Regions from separate parts of the Streptomyces sp. NPDC037126 genome, predicted to be linked through region 2. Evidence: predicted binding sites of a transcription regulator. Region 2 holds the regulator's gene; the other holds the start of a gene.
What was found. The regulator HspR, encoded in region 2, represses chaperone genes until heat shock. The targets are predictions, from matches to a motif close to TTGAGNNNNNNNNNCTCAA.

Region 1: a site for HspR is predicted at 1,907-1,925, ahead of lon (endopeptidase La). Genes of this name have one in related genera too.

The regions. Positions count from the first base shown of each region.
Region 1 covers NZ_JBVJTD010000011.1:246,868-250,275, reverse strand. Annotated here, with positions in the region: gene lon (endopeptidase La) at 1-1,884, opposite strand, end outside; gene ACZ7FF_RS24640 (rhomboid-like protein) at 2,027-2,824, opposite strand; gene ACZ7FF_RS24635 (spermine/spermidine synthase domain-containing protein) at 3,055-3,408, shown strand, end outside.
Region 2 covers NZ_JBVJTD010000003.1:173,167-176,574, forward strand. Annotated here, with positions in the region: gene ACZ7FF_RS09430 (substrate-binding domain-containing protein) at 169-1,275, opposite strand; gene ACZ7FF_RS09435 (heat shock protein transcriptional repressor HspR) at 1,570-2,025, opposite strand; gene dnaJ (molecular chaperone DnaJ) at 2,031-3,206, opposite strand; gene grpE (nucleotide exchange factor GrpE) at 3,243-3,408, opposite strand, start outside.

The DNA.
Region 1 (3,408 bases), on a different contig from region 2:
GAGCACGTCACCGCCGGCGCCGGTGACCGCGAGACCGGTGGCCACACCGGGGACGGCCGTACGGCGCTCGGCCGGGTCCTGGGCGGACTCGGGCACGTGGTGCGGCCGGCCGATCAGGCCGCGCAGGTCCTCGTCCCGGACGGTGAACGGCAGCTCCCGCTCGCCCAGTTCGTGCTGGGCCGCGATCTTGCGCAGCAGCCGCGCGATGGACCGCTCCAGGGTGCGCACGCCCGCCTCGCGCGTGTACTCGCCGGCGAGCCGGCGCAGCGCGCCCTCCTCCAGGGCCACCTCGTCCCGGTCCAGGCCCGCACGCTCCAGCTGGCGCGGGAGCAGGTGGTCCCGGGCGATGACGACCTTCTCGTCCTCGGTGTATCCGTCGAGTCGCACAATCTCCATACGGTCGGCGAGGGCCTCGGGGATTGCTTCCAGGACGTTGGCCGTGGCGAGGAAGACGACGTCGGACAGGTCCAGCTCCACCTCCAGGTAGTGGTCCCGGAAGGTGTGGTTCTGCGCGGGGTCGAGGACCTCCAGCAGGGCCGCGGCCGGGTCGCCGCGGAAGTCGGAGCCCACCTTGTCGATCTCGTCGAGCAGCACGACCGGGTTCATGGACCCGGCCTCCTTGACGGCGCGGACGATCCGGCCGGGCAGCGCGCCGACGTAGGTGCGCCGGTGGCCGCGGACCTCGGCCTCGTCCCGGACGCCGCCCAGGGCGACCCGGACGAACTTGCGGCCCATGGCGTGCGCGACGGACTCGCCGAGGCTGGTCTTGCCGACACCGGGCGGTCCGACGAGCGCGAGCACGGCGCCGCCGCGCCGCCCGCCGATGACGCCGAGGCCGCGCTCGCCGCGCCGCTTGCGCACGGCCAGGTACTCGGTGATCCGCTCCTTCACGTCCTCCAGGCCCGCGTGCTCGGCGTCGAGGATCGCCCGGGCGCCCTGGATGTCGTACGCGTCCTGGGTCCGCTCGTTCCACGGCATCTCCAGGACCGTGTCCAGCCAGGTCCGGATCCAGGAGCCCTCCGGGGACTGGTCGGAGGCCCGCTCCAGCTTGTCGACCTCCTTGAGGGCGGCCTCGCGGACGTTCTCGGGCAGGTCGGCGGCCTCCACGCGGGCGCGGTAGTCGTCGGACTCCTCGCCGTCCTGCTCGCCGTTCAGCTCGCGCAGCTCCTTGCGGACGGCCTCCAGCTGACGGCGCAGCAGGAACTCGCGCTGCTGCTTGTCGACGCCCTCCTGGACGTCCTTGGCGATGCTCTCGGCCACGTCCTGCTCGGCGAGGTGGTCGCGGAGCTGCTGCACCGCGAGCTTGAGACGGGCCACCGGGTCGGCGGTCTCCAGCAGCTCGACCTTCTGCTCGATGGTGAGGAAGGGCGAGTAGCCGGAGTTGTCGGCGAGCGTGGAGACGTCGTCGATGGCCTGGACCCGGTCCACCACCTGCCAGGCGCCGCGCTTCTTCAGCCAGCTGGTGGCAAGTGCCTTGTACTCCTTGACGAGTTCGGCGGCCTGGCCCGGCAGCGGCTCGGGCACGGCCTCCTCGACGTGGGCGCCCTCGACCCACAGGGCCGCGCCGGGGCCGGTGGTCCCGGCGCCGATGCGCACCCGGCCGCGGCCGCGGACCAGGGCCCCGGGGTCCCCGTCGGCCAGCCGGCCGACCTGCTCGACCGTGCCCAGCACACCGGTCCTGGCGTACGTCCCGTCGATCCTCGGCACCAGCAGCACCCTGGGCTTCCCGGGCGCGGAGCGGGCGGCGGCCTGCGCGGCCTCCACCGCGGCCCGCACCTCGGCGTCGCTCAGGTCCAGCGGGACGACCATGCCGGGCAGCACGACCTCGTCGTCGAGGGGCAGCACGGGCAGGACGAGCGTGAACGCCGTGGACTCAGCAGCCATGATCTCCCCTTAGGCAGTCAACTTGAGCTATGCCGACTCAATGTTCGGGCCACAGGGATTGTTCCCAGGTTTGTGTTCGCTGTGAGCGATCACCGGAGGACGCAGAGGAACCGCAGGTGGGAAGGGTGGTTTCGCGCTCGGCTCAGCGCCGGCCGCGGCGCACCAGCGGCCAGCTGGCGACGCCGATCGAGAGGGCGATGAGATGGCCCCAGTTGGTCATGGGGTCCAGGAAGGCGACCAGATCGTTCAGCAGCGTGCCGCCCACCAGGACGAGCAGGGGCCAGCGCAGCCAGGGCCTGAGCAGGCCGGCGAGGGCGCCGATGCTGGTGGCGACCCCGAAGCTGATGCCGTAGTCGAGTCGGTGCAGCGAGGTCTCGGGGAGGTGCCCGAAGAGGACCGCGAGGCCCACCGGGATCTCCGTCGCCAGGGTGGCCAGGACGTGCCCGGCCAGGAAGACGCAGGCCGCGCGGGCCCCGCCTATCCGCCGCTCCAACGCGGTGAGCGCCAGGACGAAGGCGGCCGCGTACGGCGAGACGATCCCGCCCGCGATCCACAGCGCGCTGGTCAGCAGCACCAGCGCGGGCGTGCGCACCAGGTGGGCCACGTCCGTGCTGCAGTCCCGGTACAGGGCGTGGACGACGACCGGGTCGGCCAGCACCGCGAACAGCGAGGTGGCGGCGAGGACGGCGGTGTAGGCGAAGGTGAACGGCGTCCCGGTGGGAGTCGGCAGCAGCCGCCAGGGCCGCACCCACGGCAGCGGCACCCACCGGGTGGCCGCGGGAGCGGGTTCCACGGCGCCGCGCTGACGCGGCATGCCGTCCAGCAGGTCCGCGAGCGCGGGGGCCGGGACGGCGGCGAGACCGTCGGGGCCCTCCGGAAGGGGCGGGCCGGCCAGGGGCGGGGGCGCGGCCGCCGCAGGGCCCGTCGCGATCCGTTCCACCGTGGGGCGCTCCTTCCGTCGCGCCCCACACTCAGCGTTGGGCGGGCCGCTGTCTATGACCGACGCCACGCGAGAGCGGATTCACAGCAACCTCCTACGCACGAAGTGCGTCCCGTGCGCGCCCCGACACTTCCCGGTGTCCCCCCGACGGGTGCATCGCACCCGTGCCGAAGGTGACCGTCATCCGTAATTCCCGTGTGGGCAAAGCTTCGTTCAAGCAGGATGGGTCCATGACTGCCGTGGACGACTCCCCCGAGGTGCTGGACCGGCGCGACGGCCCGTACGGCGAGGTGGTCCTGCGCAGGCACGGGGAGCTGCTGCAGATCATCGCCAACGGCTGCTTCCTGATGGACACCTCCGACGGTCGCTCGGAGCGGCTGCTGGTCGACGCCGCGTACCGCGCGCTGGACGGCAGGCCGCGGCCCGACGTGCTGATCGGGGGCCTGGGCGTGGGGTTCTCGCTGGCGCACGCGGCGGCCGATCCGCGCTGGGGCCGGATCACCGTGGTGGAGCGGGAACCGGCCGTCGTCGACTGGCACCGGGGCGGGCCGCTGGCGCGGCTGTCCGCCGCCGCGCTCGCCGAC
Region 2 (3,408 bases):
GCGCCCGGAGCGGCACCGGCCCCGGTCCCCCGTCGCGCCGGGACCGCCGTGTCGCGCCCACGGGGGCGGCGCGCTGCCCGGGAGGGCCCCCAGGGGCCGTGGCGCGGCCCCACACGGCTGCGAGCCGTACGACCGGGGTCGTACGGCTCGCGGTACGCGCGGGGGCGGCTACTTCAGGCCGACGGCCAGGCACGCCGCCTTGTACTTGGGGGTGCAGATGTCGCCGACGGTGTAGATGCCGTCCGCGATGACCGTGTCCTTGACGGTCTTCTTGGTCAGGGCGGTCACCTGGACCAGCCGCGACGGGATGCCCTTGGTGGTGGGGCTGTCCACCTTGTCCTGGGTGAGGGCGTCGAACTGGATGTCCTTGCCCTGGACCTTGGCGACGGCCATCTGCGCGGCGGCCTGGGCCTCGTCGGGGTAGGACTTGTAGACGCTCATGTACTGCTCGCCGGCCACGACGCGCTGCACCGCGTCGAGTTCGGAGTCCTGACCGGTGATCGGGGGCAGGCTGGTGACGCCGGCCGCCTTCAGGGCCTTGATGACACCGCCCGCCATGCCGTCGTTGGCGGCGTAGACGGCCGCGATGTTGCCCTTGCCGATCTGGCCGATCGCCTGGGTCATCTCGGCCTCGGCGTTCTCCGGCTTCCAGTCCTTGGTGTCGAAGCTCGCCGCTATCGTCACCTTGCCGGTCAGCTCGGAGAGCGCGCCCTGCTTGAACTGCTTGGCGTTCGGGTCGGTCGGCGAGCCGTTCACCATGACGATCTTGTCGGAGGAGCTGGCGTTCGAGCCCAGCGCCTCCAGCAGGGAGCGGGCCTGCACCTCGCCGACGAGTTCGTTGTCGAAGGAGATGTACGCGTCGATCGGGCCCTCGGCGAGCCGGTCGTAGGCGATGACCGGGACGCCCGCGTCCTTGGCCTTCTTCACCTCGGAGGCGATGGCGTGCGAGTCGACCGCGTCGAGCAGGATGATGTCGACCTTCTCGTCGATCATCTTCTGCATCTGCTCGGCCTGCCGCGAGGCGTCCGCCGCGGCGTTGGCGTAGACGACCTTGCCCTGCTTGCCGGTGAGGTCGGACACCTGCTTCTTGATGATGGGGTAGTCGAACTTGTCGTAGCGGGTGTTGGCCGTCTCCGGAAGCAGCAGGCCCACGGTGATGTCGTTGCCCTTGGTCGGGCTCGCGCTCGCGCTGTCCCCCGTCGCGTCGAGCATGCCGCAGCCGGCGAGCGAGAGGGTCATGGTGGACGCGGCCACGGCTATGGCGATACGACGCATTCGGGGGCTCACTTCAGGTGCGTTCCGGACGTGGGCGCTGCAATACGACCCAGGTGTCTGAAAAGACAACGCGGAGGCCACACCCGGCGTCAAGAAGAACTACTTAACGAGTCCGCAACATCACGCACAGCTGACTCTGTGAAGGCATCGCGGAATCACCTCCAAACACTCTTTACGGACCCTCCATTCAAAGGGAGTTCATGGACCGGCAAAGAGCGGCACAACCGGATCGGGCACGACGAGGGCCCGCGGACGGGGTACGTCCGCGGGCCCTGGCCGTTCGTCCGACGGGCGTCAGTCGCCCGGCTGCTGCTGTCTCTTGGGCCGCCACACCACCAGCGCGCTGGTCTGCTGGACCTCCTGGTACGGGACCAGGTCGCGTCGGTAGGAGGCGTGGACGGCGGCCTCCCGCTGCTGCATCGCGGCCGCCGCGCCGTCCAGGGCCGCCTGCATCTCCACGAGACGGGACTGCAGGGCGGCGACCTGGTTCTCCAGTTCGATGATGCGCTTGATACCGGCCAGGTTGATGCCCTCGTCCTGCGACAACTGCTGCACCTGGCGGAGCAGTTCGATGTCACGGGCCGAGTAGCGCCGGCCCCGGCCCGCGGTGCGGTCCGGGGAGACCAGGCCCAGGCGGTCGTACTGGCGCAGCGTCTGGGGGTGGAGTCCGGAGAGCTGGGCCGCCACCGAGATGACGTAGACCGGGGTCTCCTCGGTCAGTTCGTACGGGTTGCGCCGACGCCCGTCCATCACTCTCAAGCTCCCTTCGCGGCCTCGAACAGCTCCGCCCGCGGGTCCTCGCCCGCGGTGGCCTCGCGATACGCCTCCAGTGCGTCACGAGCCTTCCCCGACAGGTCCTTGGGGACACTCACCTCGACGGTGACCAGGAGGTCGCCGCGGGTGCCGTCCTTGCGGACCGCGCCCTTGCCCCGCGCCCGCATGGTGCGGCCGTTGGGGGTGCCGGGCGGGAGCTTCAGGGTGACGGGCGGGCCGCCGAGGGTCGGGACCCGCACCTCGCCGCCGAGCGCCGCCTCGGTGAACGTGACCGGCACGGTGACGGTGAGGTTGTCGCCCTTGCGCCCGAAGACCGGGTGCTCGCCGACGTGCACGGTGACGTACAGGTCGCCCGCGGGTCCGCCCCGCTCGCCGGGCGCGCCCTTGCCGCGCAGCCGGATGCGCTGCTGGTCGGTGACGCCCGCCGGGATGCGGACCTGCATGGTGCGGGAGGACTTGGCGCGCCCGCTGCCGCTGCACTCCAGGCAGGGGTGCTCGGCGATCAGGCCGCGGCCCTTGCAGTCGGGGCAGGGGTCGGTCAGCGAGAAGCCGCCGCCGGAGCCCCGCGCGACCTGGCCGGTGCCGACGCAGGTCGGGCACACCCGCGGGGTGCCGTTCTTGTCGCCGGTGCCGGAACAGGCCTTGCAGGGCTGCTGGGAGGTCATCCGCAGCGGCACCGTCGCGCCCTCGATGGCCTCGGTGAAGCTGAGGGTCACTTCGGTGTCGATGTCCTGGCCGCGGCGCGGCTGGGTACGGGTCGTCCCCGTGCCGCCCCGGTTGAACAGGCCCCCGAAGACGTCACCGATGCCGCCGCCGAAGCCTCCGCCCTGGGCGTTGGTGCCGCCGCCCCCGAAGAGGTCGCCCAGGTCGAAGTTGAAGGAGCCGCCGCCCGCGCCCGGCCCGGGGCGGAAGCCGCCGTTGCCGAACAGGGCGCGAGCCTCGTCGTACTCCTTGCGCTTCTTGGGGTCGCCGAGGACGTCGTTCGCCTCGGAGATCTCCTTGAAGCGCTCCTCGGCCTTGACGTTGCCCTTGTTGGCGTCCGGGTGGAACTCGCGGGCGAGCTTCCGGTACGCCTTCTTGATCTCGGCCTCGGTGGCGTCCTTGGGGACGCCGAGGACCTTGTAGTAGTCCTTCTCGATGAAGTCCTTGGTGCTCATCCCCGACGTCCCTCCTTCCGGGCTCCAGTGATTACGTCAGCCCTCCTCCGGGCCACCGTTCTCCTCGTTGTCGGCGGCACCGGCCTTCTTCGGCTCGGTGTCCTCCTCGGCGTCCTCGGCCTTGACGGTCTGCGCGCCGGGCTGCGGTTCGGCCACGGCCACCCGCGCGGGGCGGATGGTGCGCTCGCCGATGCGGTACCCG